Regions from separate parts of the Pelorhabdus rhamnosifermentans genome, predicted to be linked through region 4. Evidence: riboswitches for the same ligand, from Rfam matches in the RefSeq annotation. Region 4 holds a riboswitch; each other region holds the start of a gene.

Region 1 (4,108 bases), on a different contig from region 4:
AGCGCATGAGTCACGATAAAGCTCAGCACATCATTGAGCTTGAGCGACGAAGTAAGCTGTGCCGTAATTTCATTAATGATCCGCAATTGTTCAAATTGTTTTAACACTGTCTCTTCATACAGAATAAAAAACGCATCAGATAAAAATACCCGCGCCTTATCAAGTAATGTGTCCAGTTCGCGACGATATCGATTTAAACTAACCAAATCATGCTGTAAATAAATAGACATGGCATCTTTAATGGACTTTTCATAAAGATCGAAAAAATTCATGATTTCCGACAAGACAACGCCTCGTTCAATATAGACCTTACAAAGAGAGCTTAAATAAACCTTTAAAGAAGTAAAAGTATTCAATTTTACTGTTTCTACAACAGCTTCCGTAATGCTTACTGTTTCTTCCACGAGCTGTCTTAAAATTAACGGATTGCCTTCTTGGCTATCTTGTTGATCTAATTCACGAATAATACCTGATTTTACAACGTCTTGAATTGCTTCAAGAATATCCACCAAATATGACATAAATCCGACCTCGCCATCTATTCAATGGTAAAATATGGTTGACCTTATTTTATCTATTTATTATTATAGAACTAGAAAGATTTTTTTTCCATGAAATATTCAGAATCATCGTTTCATTTCAATACTTTTTTGTTTATTAGTGATGAATAAGAAGGGATCGTGATAGAAATGGTCTATGGATTACCCATCACAATCATATCGGCGCTGTTAATTTTCACCATCATCATCCTTGACTTAATTGGGAAATCAAAAAAAGACGCTCGTTTTTATCATAAAGGAACGATCATCGGCACCATCGGCGTTGTATTAGCCATTGTTTATACCCTCTTATCCAGTGCCTACCAACTCTATTTAATGTACGAATAAAAAATAACCAAGGCTCACCAATATTGATGAGCCTTGGTTACGAAAAATGTTAATAAACGAATGAGCTGATTTTTTAAGTCTGAACTTGAAAATGTTTTTCAGTCAACATATCAATAAACGTTTCCACTAATTCCGGATCAAACTGCCGCCCTTCCTGACGCTTCAACTCCGTTAATCCCTCAGCCTGTGAAAGCTTCCTGCGATAAACCCGCTTCACTGTCATGGCTGAATAGGTATCAGCAATAGCCAAAATACGTCCGGCCAATGGAATATCCTGTTGAGACCGCCCGTAGGGATAGCCCAAACCGTCATAGCGCTCATGATGAGTAATAACGGCTTGACGAACCACTTCACTGACATCAAATGACAAAAGAATATTCATCCCATATTCAACATGCCGCTTAATTAAATCGTACTCTTTTTCCGTTAATTTACCTGGTTTGCGCAATATTTCATTGGGAATAGCGATTTTTCCCACATCATGCAGCCATCCTGCCAAAAAGACTTCCGCCACTTGTTTCTTATTAAGGCCCCAACATTTAGCAAGTGATGCACCATAGCAAGCAACATGTAACGAATGGACATAAGTATACATATCCTTTTGGGCAAGTACATGAACGAGATCATAAAAAGACGCATCAAGAATTTCATTTCCATTATAAATAGCTACCCCAATCCCCTGAGACGTTTTATTGCAATAAATGTCTTTTTCCGCCACATTAATCAGTTCTTGAATATCAACAACTGTCCCTTTATCTTGTATGGCTACGCCATAGGAAAAGGCCAAATGCACTGAATCCAGATCAGAATCTGTAATGTATTCTCGTTTATTTAACTTATCAATCAATCCATCAACAGATAAAGTAGTAGCATCATCTTGCTTGATCATGACAATGAAATCATCGCCACCCAGACGTGCAACAACCGCCTCGTGACACACTGCGTCTCGCAAATATCCGGCAAATTGAATCAATACTTTATTCCCAATAAAATAGCCATATGTATCATTGATATTTTTAAAATTATCGATATTCATAATCATGACAATCAGCTTATTGCCATGATCAAGTAAGTCTTGGCCGATTTTGACAGCATAAGTAAAGGTATATAACCCCGTAAGTGGATCAGTAAGATTGGCCTGATAAAATCGTTCCCGTTCTATAGACAATTGACGAAAAAAATACACACCGCCGCTCACAAGTGAGGTAATAAGAAAAGTCGTAAATATTTTCCCCCCTACAAGCAATGAAATCGTGCCACCATTATAACTGATGAAATAATATGCAAGTGTGAGCACAGCCAGCACGGGTGTAATGGGATCAGGAAGCACCGGTGCGTAAAAAAATCCAGCATTAATAATAAAAGGAGTCAGGCTATCAGCGTCAACACTTTTATCAAAAACAATTTTAGCCAACAAACAATGATGAAGAAACAGTGCAGCAGCCACAAAGGCGTAAGAAATTGAATTCTTTCTATTCTTATAACCAAAGAATAATAGCACAAACAATAATATTGCACTCAGTTTATAAATACCAGGTGACACTACAGCAAACAACGCCCCAATAAAAATACCAAGAACAATGACATAAACACAATAAATTCTCGTGCCGTTTCTAAACATACATTATAGATACCTTCCTCAACTGGGTCGCCAAGGGAGTACAATTATCGTCATAATCCATACAGTAAAATGGGATGTAAAAAAAATAGCCCCTAATAGGCGGGTGCTAAATGTATTTATTACGAAATAAGCAACTTGGCAATCATAGACTCCGTCTTTAGACCCATAGTTTTGCGTCCCTACTTTTCAGTAAGTTTGCCAATATAAAATTTTAGAAATTGTAACATTCCTTTTACATAATATTACTTATGCCAAATTTAGTCAAGTTTTTTCCGTTATCGACAATACCCTATATAGAAAATTCGACTCACCTTTCACTAATAAGCACATAGCAAAAATAACACTCAAGGTCATAGCAACAATTACCAGCCTATAGAAACTCTTCTAAAGACTACTCTTATTCCAGCATTCTTATACACCACCCCCCTCTCCCATCTAAGACTAAACAATTTTTATGATAATGAAAAATTGTTTTCCGATGTCCTACACTCACAATTGAAGTATGAGGCAAAAATTCAGATATTCTTTCATATACAGTCTTTTCAGTAGCTTCATCTAATGCCGACGTAGCTTCATCTAAAAAAAGCCACTCTGGTTTTAATAATAGTATGCGAGCAAATGCAATTCGTTGCTGTTCACCCAGTGAAAGAATCTGTCCCCAATCACAGATTTCATCTAATTTATCAGCAAAATGTGCTAACCTACAGTCTTTTAAAGCATCTATAAGCTCTCGATCCTCGAATTGCCGATTGCTGCCAGAATAAAGTAAGATTTTGCGCAATTTATCAATAGGCATATAAGGTTTTTGGGGAACAAACATGATTCTTCCTTCATAAGGTATGTCGATACGTCCTGTTGCAAAAGGCCACAGACCAGCAAAAGTCCGTAATAATGTACTTTTGCCACACCCTGATGGTCCCGTAATGATCATTCTTTCACCTGAGGTTATGTGAAAGTTTAACCCGCTAACTAAGTTGTGACCGTCAGGTTGAGAAATACTGACATCCCTAATAGAAAATTTTCCTTTATGCTTGTTATACATCTGCCTTTCTTGAGCCATCTTTTCCATTTGCGCAGTGTCGATATATAGTAGAAAGCTATTCAACCGATTAATAACAGCCCGCCACTGTGCCAACCGGGTAAAACTATCGATAATAAATGAAAAGCCCGTTTGAACATGATTATAGGCATCAATAATCTGAAACATTTGCCCTAAATGAATCTGTCCGCGAAAATATCGAGGCGATGCCATAGCAATAGCGAAAATTACCGAAATATGTGAATAACCCGTCGTCAGCCACATCAATTGTTTTCGTATTGCGATGATTTTTGTAAAATTATCAAAAATATATTTAAAACGTTGCAAACAATTTTCTTTTTCTTGATATTCACCATCGTACAAAGCAATACTTTCTGCGTTCTCTCGAATCCGCATCAAACTAAATCGAAAATCCGCCTCATAACGTTGCTGATCATAATCCAATCTGACAAGGGGACGACCCAATCTAAAGGTACAATAAGTACCTATAATGGCATAAGCCAATGCTGTCCATACGAGATAACCATAAATAGTAAAGTTGAAGGTACCGAATGATAATGA
Region 2 (4,108 bases), on a different contig from region 4:
CGTGACGGTCATGGGCTTGGCCGGGGAGTTAGCAAAAAAGTCCTTGCAGTCAGGAGAAGGTATTGGGATCTTCAGAGTCCGATTGTTTGATGCTGTTTGGTCCATGACTGAAGAAGACATACGAAAAGGGGGTCGCGTTATTTATGAGCAAAAGTCCCATTAACTATTCGTTATATTTAGTAACAGATAGAGATTTGTTGTACGGGAAAGATATTGTGGCAACAGTGGAACAAGCTATTTTAGGCGGCGTTACGATAGTGCAAATTCGGGAAAAGAGTTTATCCACGCGAGAATTCTTTCAATGTGCTTTATTGTTAAAAGGTATTACTGCAAAATATGGTGTTTCTTTTATAGTGAATGATCGAACTGATATTGCTTTAGCTATCGATGCCGACGGCCTTCATATCGGGCAGGATGATATGCCTTTGTCGGTGGCAAGAAGGTTACTTGGACCTAATAAAATAATTGGTGTATCTGCAGCTACGCTCAAGCAGGCTTTAACGGCTCAAGCGGGCGGTGCAGATTACTTGGGAGTAGGAGCAGTATTTCCTACGACAACAAAAGATGATGCAAGTAATGTAAGTTTGCAAATGTTACAAGAAATAAAGAGACAAGTAAATATTCCTGTTGTGGCTATTGGCGGGATTAATGAGAACAATATTAGTAAGGTAATGGCAACAGGAGTAGATGGTGCCGCAGTGGTATCCGCTATTGTTGCCGCTCGTGATCCCTATGGGTCTGCAAGAAAACTTCGCCAATGAAATATACCGCTATTTTTCTAATTCTAGATAAATAGCGGTTTCGTATTGTTTAGACCTGCAATTTACTTATAGAGATTATAAAATTGCAGTTGTTTAGTATATTTAAGTATTTTATCCATTTTGCAGGGGATTTTAAGTTCTTTGTTGTATTATACCTTAAAATACCTTGTGTATTTTTTTTGTGTTTTATACAAGTATTTTAAATATTATGTGTTGCATTATTATTTGGAGAAGAGGTGAACAAAGAAGTGCGAGGTGTCATCAGTTAACAAGATTCATTTTATATTGAGCAAACTTATTGAAAAATAGGGACGCAAAGCAATGGGTCTAAAGGCAACATGCCTATGACTGCCAGGCTACCAACGAAAAAGTATTGTTGTGGAAGGCAGGCCGAGTGCTTGTTTTTTTTTGATCATGTTAATTTAAAGGAGTATGTTGAGCGTGAAAATCAAAAGTATTCAAATTAAGTTATTAATGATTTTAGTTCCGTTATTTTTGGTGTTCTTGGGACTATTATCACTGAGTAGCTATTATTTTTCCAAGCAATCATTAACTGCCAGTGTCAATGAAACGGCTATGGCTGTAGGAACGGACTATGCCAATCGGGTGCAAGATGATATCGAAGTTTTGCTGGCTCGCCTAGATGGCGTGGCAAATCATCCTGCTTTACGTATAGGCAGTGATAAAGCTCAAATTATGCAAGTTCTACAAGAGGTAAAACAAGCTAATAATGGATTTGACGCACTCATTTTTATTGCTCCTGATGGTATGGGCGTGACTAGTGAAGGAACTATGGCGAATTATGGGGATCGGGATTATTTTAAACAAGCTGTATCCACCAAAAAGGCCGTTGTATCTAATCCTCTTCTGTCAAAATCAACAGGGAAACTGTCCGTGATGTTAGCTGTACCTGTGATGAACAATGGACAAATGACAGGTGTAACTATCGGCACGGTTTCATTGGAACGGCTCACGAATATGATAGGGGATCTAAAATTTCTTGAGACAGGTTATGGCCAGATTTCCGATGCCTCTGGTATGATCATTGCTCATCCCAAGCAGCCTGAACTTGTCGGAAAGTTAAATTTAATTGATAAAAAAATCAATTCTGAGTTGAATTTGCAACAAACGGAATTGGATGATCAACTAATTCAATTAATTAAGACGAGTCAGACAGGCAAACAAGTGAAAGGCAACTATACATTCGTTGATGGTATAGCAAGAGTTGCCGTAGCTACTCCAATCAATTTACCTGGCGGACAGCGCTGGGTCATGATGGTAGCGGCACCGCAGCAGGAAGCTACGCGTGCCACGAGTCATTTAGCATGGCTGATGCTAGGAATTTCCTTGGTATGTTTACTGTTGGCGGCAGGATCCATTGTGATTTTGGCAAAACGTTTTGCAGCTCCGATTACTCGACTGCGCGATGAGTGCTTGCTTTTAGCACAAGGCGATTTGCGTGAAAGAAAAATGCATATTACATCAGTGGATGAAATAGGCCAATTGGCACAAGGGTTTCGGGCTATGCAGAGAAATTTACGAGATCTTGTGGCAAAAATGAGTGCTCAATCAGAACATTTGGCGGCATCAAGCGAAGAATTGACAGCAAGTTCAGATCAATCGTCTCAGGCTGTTAATCAAGTCGCCGCTTCGATTACAGAAGTTGCGGCCGGAGCTAGCGAACAATTGGTGGTTGCCAATGAAACTGCTAGTGTAGTGGAAAAAATGACTGCTCATATTCAGCATGTTGCGGCAACAAGCAGTCAGGTAGCCGATCGTTCGGAGCAAGCTGCTGATAAAGCTGGTCAAGGCAGTGAATCTGTTAATGAAGCAGTAAACCAGATGGCACAAATTGAAGAAACCGTGAATACTTCGGCGAAGGTCGTAGCGGAACTTGGCGAAAAATCAAAAGAAATTGGTCAAATTGTAGCTACGATTTCCGGAATTGCCGGACAGACGAACTTGTTAGCGTTAAATGCTGCTATCGAAGCGGCACGTGCCGGTGAACAAGGCAAAGGTTTTGCCGTCGTGGCTGAAGAAGTCCGCAAATTAGCTGAGCAGTCACAAGCCGCCACAGAACAGATTTCATCTCTGATCGGTGGGATACAGGGAGAGACGGATAAAGCGGTTGCATCTATGGATGCCGGAACTCGGGAAGTCAAACGTGGAGCAGAAGTGGTCAATTTCGCTGGTCAGGCCTTCCAGGAAATTGTGACGCTCGTAGCGCAAGTATCTGAGCAGGTTAAGGAAAATTCTGCAGCTATTAATGAATTGGCAACAGCAAGTGAGAAAATTGTAAAAACAGTAGAAAAAATTGATCGGTTAAGTAAAAAAGCAGCGGGAGAAGCACAAACCGTATCGGCGGCTACTGAGGAACAATCAGCAGCTATGGAAGAAATTGCTTCATCTAGCCAAAGTTTAGCGAATCTTGCCATAGAGTTGCAAGAAGCAATTCGCAAATTTAGTATTTAAGTGCTGATAGAAAATAGTCCTTGTCCACAAAAATGGATAAGGACTATTTTTATTGACAAGCAGGGTCAGAGAAAGCTATAGTAATTATATACTACATTTGTAATCCTAGGAAGTGAAATTCATGAAAAAATTACCACAAATCTCTGATACGGAATGGCAAGTCATGAAAATATTATGGTCTAGCGCACCCATTACCGCTAATGAAGTTATTAAGAAATTTGATGGCGTTATGTCGTGGAAACCAAAGACAATTAAAACGCTGCTTGGGCGACTGGTCAAGAAACAGGCCATTGCGTTTAATAAGGATGGCCGGACATACGTTTATTACCCTCTCGTCGCAGAGGATGAGTGTGTAAAAGCGGAAAGTCAGTCTTTTTTAGAAAAGGTATTTTCTGGTGCCTTAAATGTGATGTTTGCTAATTTTCTGGAAGAAAAAGAATTATCAAGAGAAGAGATAGAGGAATTAAAGCGTATTCTAGATCAAAAGAAAAAATAAGGGAGAGCTCTTCATGGAACTGTATTCCTTTATTTCCTGGCTGCTATACTCTTCGCTCATGGGAAGCATTCTTATAGGGTTGATCATAGTCGTTCGCTGGGTGTTTGCAAACAGGATGAGTGCTAATTGGCAGTACTTAATATGGTTTTTGTTGATTTTGAAATTATTAATTCCTTATGCGCCTGAAAGCTCTTTAAGCGTGTTCAACATTTTTAGTCATCTAACCATCCAGAACTTGGCCGGGGATTACTTTAAAACTCAGGATAATGAGAAGACAGACCAGAATACAGAGAAAAAGTCGTCGATGATAGTGAATATTACTGATGATTATTCCTTATCGGTAACCAGGAATTTCCTTAACTTTAGAGATGTCATTGTA
Region 3 (4,108 bases), on a different contig from region 4:
TTAACAGCCTTCTCAACGGACTCACCACCCTCTTGAGCCGATGCAGCAGCATTCGATGAATGCGCAGCAACCTGACTCGTACTTAGTACAGCTTTCTCGATACTCGCCGATATCTGTTTCACAACCTCTGTAGCCTCGTTTACAGACGTTAGTTGCTTATCCGCACCAGTTGCAACATCTGTAATAGACACGGCGACTTGGTTTCCCGCTTGAGCAGACTGATCTGCACTGGTTGTGAGCTGATTAGAAGACTCTGCTAATTGTTTAGACGATGTCACGACTTCACGGATCATGATTGTCAACCCTTTACGCATCCCTTCCAATGAAGCTGCCAAATCATTAACTTCAGTCACACCTTGAACATGAATCGGTTTATTTAAATCTCCACCCGCCATTTGTTCAGCTGAAAGTGCCAATAATTTTATCGGTTTGGCAATAGTTCTAGCCGTATAAATAGCACCAAACACCGCTAAAAATACTGCAAATATCACAAGTGCCAACATGATGAGAATCATCTTCATCACGTGATTATGAACTTCTGCATTCGGCAAATAAGTAAGAACACCCCAGTGATACGACTTTACAGGAGCAAAAGCAATGACCGACTGTTGTCCCACTGTTGATAATGCGTTCATACTACCGCTTTTTCCTTGCAGCACTTCTTGCACATAAGACAGTTTACCGACATTTTCATTTTTCAGCACCTGGTCTTTATCGGGATGAGCAATAAATGTCCCTTTATCATCGACCACATCGATATAGCCATTAGAGCCAATGGTTGTTCTTTCAGCCATATCCCAAACAGCCTTTAAGCTAATATCAGCCGCAAAAACGCCTAAAATTTTACCACTTGGATCTTTTATAGGTGCCGAAATCGTAATGGTAGGAGCATTTGTAAAAGAAGAAATATACGTATCAGTCAAAAAGGTATTTCCAGTCATCGCTCCTGTAAAATAATTTTTATCCGCCCGTTTTGCTAAAGTTCCCGATGTTCTAGCGATTTGCATCCCTGTACTATCCATAACATAAAGCAATTCAAATTGTGGATTTTTTTGCTGAGCTGCTATAATCATCGCCTTTATTTTTGCTGCATCCATAGAAGTAGCAGTAGGCGATAGCGCTAACGTTTCTGTCAAGCCCTTCGAATCATTCATAAATCGCTCAATTTCATTAGAAAGTTGATTCGCAATCGTTGTATTGCTGTCGACAATATTTTGTTCAGTGGAATCAATACTCAAATAAGCACTCACGCCACCTACAATCAGCGCCGAAAATACGGCAAAAGCAACGAACAATAATACCATCCTGAACTGCAATGTATTTCTTAACTTTTTAGTACTCATTCTGTCGTTTGTCTCCTCCATTCATTATTTAAATGAAATCACTTTTTATACCCAAACAAAAAACAGGCTATTGCCTGCTTGTTGTTCTCAACAAAAATAGCGTTGGCAGTCTGGCAATCATAAACAATTGTTCTTAGATCCATGACTTTGCGTCCCTAACTTTCGCTAGGTTTGCTCAATATCAAATTTTACCACAGCCTCTTTTAATTGCTGTAACGCTTTTACAAGAATACTGCCGGGACATGCAGCATCCTTAAAATCCATATCAGCAACCCAAAGCGGAATCAAATCATCCCTGCCAAAGTTTTAGTCCTTACCAATTTATCATTCGCCAAATTCTGCCAAATTCCTTCTTTACTCAAAAATTGTTCATTGATAATTGCTGATAAAAAAACTGAGCCTATGAAAAGGCTCAATCTTTTTTCTTCTCTATAATCACTTTAGAAGATTTATGTAATCCAAAACCATAATAACAAATAAGTAAAAACCCAAACCAAACAGGTCCCACACATAAGGCCACGCGCGTACCGGCATCAAAAGCCATAATAATCACAACAAATACTAAAAAAATCAAGGTTGCCCAATTACTAATGGGATAAAGAACAGCAGGATATTTTAATTGTGCCACCTCTTCAGATGTAAGACTTTGTCTAAATTTCAACTGGGCTAAAACAATAATACCCCAGACCCAAATAGCTCCGACTGTAGCAACGCTCGTCACATAAATAAACACCTCAGCAGGAACAAAATAATTCAATATGACACCAATAAACAAAAAGCAAAAAGAAACTAAAATACCATTGAATGGAACATGACGCTTACTAAGTTTTCCAAAAAATTGCGGTGCCTGTTGCTGTAGCGATAAGTTATAAAGCATCCTGCCTGTACTAAATATTCCACTATTGCAGGAAGAAAGAGCAGCTGTCAAAACAACAAAGTTAATAATTCCCGCTGCTGCCGTAATCCCTAATTTACTAAAAGTTAAAACAAAGGGACTACCAATCGCTTGGAGCTGATTCCACGGATAAAGACTCATAATAACACCTAAAGCACCTACGTAAAATATTAATATACGCCAAAATACTTTGTTAATGGCTGCTGGAATAGTTTTTTCAGGATGCTCGGCCTCTCCCGCAGCAACACCAATCAGTTCAATACCCAAATAAGCAAACATCACCATAACCAAAGACATAATAATACCCTTGATGCCTGTAGGAAAGAATCCACCCTGGCTATAAAGATTCGCAATACCAATCGGGATGCCATCGTTGCCGAGACCAAAGCAAATCATGAGTCCCCCTAAAACAATCATGACAACAATTGTCATCACTTTAATTAAAGCAAACCAAAATTCAAACTCACCAAAAGCAGAAACAGCAACAATATTCACAACAGTCATCACAACAAGCGCCAAAAGTGCCGGAATCCACTGCGGCAAATCTGGCAGCCAAAAATGAACATACACGCCGACAGCCGTGATTTCTGCCATACATGTAACTACCCACATAAACCAATAGGTCCAACCCGTAATATATCCGGCTAAAGGCCCCAGAAATTTATTTGCATAAGCGCTAAAGGAACCACTGACAGGATAGGATACAGCAAGCTCCCCTAACGACCTCATAATAAAGAAGATAAATATTCCACCAATAAGATAGGATAGTAATAATCCCGGCCCAGCCGTTTTAATGGCTGTTGCTGAACCAAGGAAAAGCCCTACCCCAATGGCACCACCTAAAGCAATGAGCTGAATATGTCTTTCCTTTAAACCACGTTCCAGTTTTTCTTCAAATTCCTTTTCCTGTTCCATTCTTCCACACTCCCCAATTAAAACTTAAACCTTTTTTCCGCGCGTTACCATAGATTCAGCTGTCTCCTATAATTTATAGTCTTTATTTGTAAAAATGCTCATAAATATAATTATATTATAATACAAATTCATTCGTAACTGCCGCAAAAATCTGGAAAACTTCTTCCTTTATAAAAGGATATTGAAATTTTGCGGCGAAGAAATTCTAAATAGTTAATTTCTGGTTTTAAAAAAGGTGCGTAAAAATATGTTTGAAAAAAATACAATTTATATTGTTGGAAATGCAAAAACGCAACAAAATAATCCAATTACGCTTCAGTACGGACAATTTTTTATCGGTTTTGTCATTGACAAAGAAACAGGTCTCATTATTGCCTGCGATGTTTCAGCCATTATCCAAACAACAACAGAATTTGTCAGCAGTCTCTTTATTGGCAAAAGCATAACAGCTGATACAGAGGAAATCCGCCAAGAACTTGAAACTCGCTATTTTGCGTCCTCGCAAAAAGCCATTTTAGTTGCTTTTAAAGACGCGCAAAAAAAATTCTGGAGTATTAAGGAAGGTAAAAAAATAGATTTGCTATAACTTACTTAACTAATAAATAAAACTTTTGCTGCTTTATTCACAATTGCGTTTGCTTATAAACAAACGTCTATGTAAATGAAACCCAGCAAGATAAGCCTGTCTTAGACGAGCTTATCTTGCTGTTTTTTATTTTAAAAAATTTTTTATTAGGGAGTGATGAAATGACGAAAGATGTAAACACCAAGCGTCTAGTACAACAGTTTATCGCCTTTGCCAAAATTGCCAGTCCGTCCCGACAAGAAGGCCTTTTCGCCTCTTATTTGACGAAAGAATTAGCATCTCTTGGCTTTCAAACGGAAACCGATTGGGCTGGCAAAACCATTAACGGCAATACGGGAAATCTTATTGCCACCCTACCTGCTACAGGTC
Region 4 (4,108 bases):
TAAAATAGCATACCTTCTTTAACCGAATTCCTTTTTTTCAATTATAATACTGCCCTTCCCCTGGGTAACAAAAACGAGTTTATGATGTTAAATTGTTCTGACAATTTTACTTGGATATCTTCCAGTTTCATATTCACGTTATCCTCCACAATTTTATGTGATTGTAACTATGCGTATCACAAGCATATCTGTGTGCCTATTTTTTATTTCAATCATTCGGTATCGGCTCACTCTGAAATTTTGGAAAATCATAAAGATAGTTTAACATTGTCTTATACAAAGAAAGTTTCATTTGGCTCCCCACTATTAGTTAACCTGTTACATATTATGTTAATAATCATGTAATGTTCCAATGAATGGTAAAAGAAGATAGTCCGGACCCTCCAATTTCAATACTCGCGGAAAGATTCCACCAACCGCATACCTTTTCATTCAGTTCCTTAGCATGTGATATTCGCTTACGCAAAAAAATCAAGACTTTGTAATTGATTACAAAGTCTTGATTTACCTAGAAGGAAATACGCAAGATCGAGCCGCCGACCTCTACATCATCATTTTAAACTATCAAAGAAACAGAATTATTCAATTATAAAGCGGTTGTTTCCCGCCGACTCCTCGCACTGCCTTCCTCAAAGTATCTGAAGATATTCGGAATCGCCGCAGCAATTGGCTGCTGGAACAGCATAAGCAGAGCAATGGGAATAGCTACCGTCGGCGGGAAGTAGGTAATGGCTATGACAAGTCCGCAACTGGCATTACGCATACCGACACTATAGACCATCGCCATCGTAATATCGCGGGATCTGTTAGGTATACATAAGGAACCTATATATCCGAGAGCGTAAGCGGAAATTACCATAATCAATGCAACAATGATCATCTGAACGGTATCTAGTGACCAACTAATGGCTGGTGATACGAGCGACCCGTTAAAAAGCATAATAATGAACAAAGCCAGTTTGGAAGTAATCCCTCCCACGCCCTTCGAAAAACCAGCTGTTTTACCACCTGTCCAATCATAAAACAGCATTCCTGCTATGCTCGGAATAGTCACCATTAAAAGAAGCTGTATTACCAAGGAAACATAGTTGATATCCACCATCTGACCCATTATTATATTAAAGTAAACTGGCAGCAGCGCAGGAACAATGAGAGTATCAAAAGTAACAGCCACAAGGGCTATGGGTATATTGCCCTGAGCAAGGGCTGTCCACATTATCGATGTAACGCCTACTGGAATTGCGGCTGCCACCAACAACCCCAGTTTCATTTGGGGTGCGTCTGAGTAAAACAGGTTCCCCAATAGCCAAGCAGCTAGCGGCGTCACAATATGAATAAGCAGCAAAATGAATAACGGAATCCACGGTTTGCCTATCACCTGAATAAAGCTCTTCAAACTTGTACCAAGCGAGGTAACAAAAGTCATATAAGCAAACAATGAAACAAGGAGACCACGCACCAATGTACTATCCGGAACTTTCAGTATGAAACCAATGATCAGTGCTGACAGTACCAACAAGAACATTTTTTTCCCCAACCAAGCGTTGGTCGAAGTACATTCTATTCTCATAATCAACCTCCCAATAAAAAACATCTGCCGATATTATTAATTTAACAAACTGTCTTAATACTTACTCAAGGATTTAACCGCAATTGGTAATATAAAACACAATTCAATATCGCTCGAACATCTTCAGGTATCTCCACAAAATTACAGCCAAAGTTATTGCCCTGTTGCCAAATGACTCTTGCTGTGATATGAATACATCCTAACTCCTGAGGCAAAAGCAACCGGATTAGCGAATTAGGCTCCAAATACTGCTTGGCTTGCAGCAATATTCCTTCTAAACTAATATTCATTGCAATGGCATCTATATAATGCTCGTCTTCTTCTCCCAATAAGATTTTCACCGGCACATCAACATCGGCACGAGGAAAATCTCGATTTTCTTTCACAACTACGACTCCTCGCTCTTCAAGAGCTTGCTCAACCCATGTGCGATCCCAGGCCAGATTTGCAATATTTTCTATTGTTTTCAGCTCTGCTCGGGATTTAGCTTTGGCTTTTTCCAACAAATTCTCAGCATCACGCGGATTAATGACGACAATACCGTCTTCATCGCCGACTAAGATATCTCCGGGATGAACAACGACTCCTCCGCAAGCGACAGGAACATTGATTTCGCCAGGTCCGTCTTTATAAGGCCCAGCCGGAGTAACTCCTGCCGCGTAAATAGGAATACCCAATTTTTTTAATGCTCCTATATCGCGAATAGCACCATCAATAATAAAGCCACCGATCTCCCGCTTCTTCCCCCACAAAGCCATCAATTCTCCCATAATGGAGTTTGTCAAGTCACCTTGGGCATCCACTACCACAATATCGCCAGGTTGCGCAAGATCAAGTGCTCTATGCAGCATAAGATTATCACCAGGACGGGACCTAACAGTAAAGGCTGGTCCAAGTAAGGGGACGTCGTTGATTGGGCGTATTTTGGCATCCATGCATGACATGCGGTTCATGTTGTCCGCTATATTGGCTACAGGTATCCCGGCAAAACCATCTATTAGCGCTTGGGGCGGCCGATTAATTTGCATAAAAATGCGTAATCCTACATTTGACAAAATACATCACTCCATTTCTATTATTTTTTTGTCGGTCTACTAATAAAACCTTTTTCAAAAAACAAAACCAGCCCTATGGCTGGTTTTGCGTTTGGCATTAACACCAAATGGCAACCTGGCAATCATAGGCATTCATACCTTTAGACCCATAGCTTTGCGCCCTTATCTTTCAATAAGTTTGCCTAATCTGAACTTATTATAAAGAAAACTTATTAACCGCTTTTTGCAGTTCATCAGCCGTATCTACCAATGCTTGACTAGCCTTACTTATTTGGTCTGCCGACGCAACTTGTTCTTGGGTAGCGGCTGAAACCTGAAGGGTCTGGTTGGCGTTGTTTTTGCTCATACTATCAATATCCCTGATCGCGGTCACAACTCTTTGACTATTCATTGACATATTTTCTATAGCGGCGGAAATATCCTTGATTTGTTCAGACACTTGATTGGTCATTGTAATAATTTCATTAAACGTCTGTCCAGCTTCGCTTACTATATCGGTTCCCAGTTTCACCTCGGTACAACCTTTGTTCATAGCTGCAACTGCTTTATCGGTATCTGTCTGTATTTCACCAATTAAGAGAGCAATTTGTTTAGTCGCATTCTCCGATTGTTCGGCCAGTTTGCGTACTTCCTCGGCCACCACCGCGAAGCCGCGTCCCTGTTCCCCTGCACGCGCCGCTTCTATCGCCGCATTCAAGGCCAGCAAATTAGTTTGACTGGCGATGCCAGAGATGGTATCGATAATTTGACCAATTGCGGTGGACCTTTCTCCCAGATTCGCAACGACTGCCGCCGAATCTATGACACTCGTTTCAATGCTGCGCATTTGAGCAACAGCATTGTTTATCGATTCTCCGCCATTTGTCGCCAACTTGGCAGTCCCTTCCGATACTGAAGCAACGGTTGTAGAATCTGAAACAATTTGTTGAATATCGGAAACAATCTGAGTCACGAGATCTGTGGCAGCATTGGCAAAACTCACTTGTTTTTCAGCGCCTGCTGTAATCGCCTCAATTGCACTTGTCACTTGTTCGGCTGTAGCCGCCGATTGCTGTGCGCTCGCTGTCAGTTCTTCGGAAGCTGCCGAAACTACTTCAGTGGAAACGATGACGTTCCTAAGCAGTTCTTGAAGTCCGCCAACCATTGCGTCAAAATTTTGCGCTAGCTTGCCGATTTCATCTTTCCCTTGGTTATTTATATTTATATTTAAATTACCGCTTTTTAGGCTTTCTGTCGCAGTTACCAATTGAGTAATAGGCTTGGTCATCCGATTGGCAACGACAATACTGATTAAAATGACCATTAACATCGTAACAGCTAAAACCATTAAATTGGTCAACAGCATCCTATTACTGACGGCATTATACTCCTCATAGTTTTTTTCCATACAGATAATCCAACGCGTTTGAGGATCATAAACATAACTTACTAATTTGCGAACACCGTTTTCCCCAGCGATCTCTTCTGATCCGCTTTTTCCGCT

The links. Region 4 has a riboswitch for cyclic di-GMP ahead of Ga0466249_RS06350 (RraA family protein). Riboswitches for the same ligand answer to the same signal wherever they lie in the genome.
Region 1: linked by a shared signal. The riboswitch ahead of Ga0466249_RS14240 (diguanylate cyclase) and the one ahead of Ga0466249_RS06350 (RraA family protein) in region 4 are both predicted to bind cyclic di-GMP.
Region 2: linked by a shared signal. The riboswitch ahead of Ga0466249_RS20390 (methyl-accepting chemotaxis protein) and the one ahead of Ga0466249_RS06350 (RraA family protein) in region 4 are both predicted to bind cyclic di-GMP.
Region 3: linked by a shared signal. The riboswitch ahead of Ga0466249_RS12245 (methyl-accepting chemotaxis protein) and the one ahead of Ga0466249_RS06350 (RraA family protein) in region 4 are both predicted to bind cyclic di-GMP.

What each region holds. Positions count from the first base shown of each region.
Region 1 covers NZ_JAHGVE010000011.1:58,847-62,954, reverse strand. The annotation lists gene Ga0466249_RS14250 (ATP-binding protein) at 1-521, opposite strand, end outside; gene Ga0466249_RS14245 (hypothetical protein) at 681-887, shown strand; gene Ga0466249_RS14240 (diguanylate cyclase) at 961-2,508, opposite strand; cyclic di-GMP riboswitch class I at 2,635-2,718, opposite strand; gene Ga0466249_RS14235 (ABC transporter ATP-binding protein/permease) at 2,906-4,108, opposite strand, start outside.
Region 2 covers NZ_JAHGVE010000023.1:21,372-25,479, forward strand. The annotation lists gene thiM (hydroxyethylthiazole kinase) at 1-163, shown strand, start outside; gene thiE (thiamine phosphate synthase) at 144-761, shown strand; cyclic di-GMP riboswitch class I at 1,040-1,125, shown strand; gene Ga0466249_RS20390 (methyl-accepting chemotaxis protein) at 1,203-3,233, shown strand; gene Ga0466249_RS20395 (BlaI/MecI/CopY family transcriptional regulator) at 3,355-3,729, shown strand; gene Ga0466249_RS20400 (BlaR1 family beta-lactam sensor/signal transducer) at 3,743-4,108, shown strand, end outside.
Region 3 covers NZ_JAHGVE010000009.1:15,305-19,412, reverse strand. The annotation lists gene Ga0466249_RS12245 (methyl-accepting chemotaxis protein) at 1-1,343, opposite strand, end outside; cyclic di-GMP riboswitch class I at 1,445-1,529, opposite strand; gene Ga0466249_RS27190 (hypothetical protein) at 1,509-1,631, opposite strand; gene Ga0466249_RS12240 (amino acid permease) at 1,756-3,153, opposite strand; gene Ga0466249_RS12235 (DUF3870 domain-containing protein) at 3,401-3,739, shown strand; gene Ga0466249_RS12230 (M20/M25/M40 family metallo-hydrolase) at 3,901-4,108, shown strand, end outside.
Region 4 covers NZ_JAHGVE010000004.1:54,838-58,945, reverse strand. The annotation lists gene Ga0466249_RS06360 (bile acid:sodium symporter family protein) at 587-1,570, opposite strand; gene Ga0466249_RS06350 (RraA family protein) at 1,636-2,625, opposite strand; cyclic di-GMP riboswitch class I at 2,732-2,818, opposite strand; gene Ga0466249_RS06345 (methyl-accepting chemotaxis protein) at 2,822-4,108, opposite strand, start outside.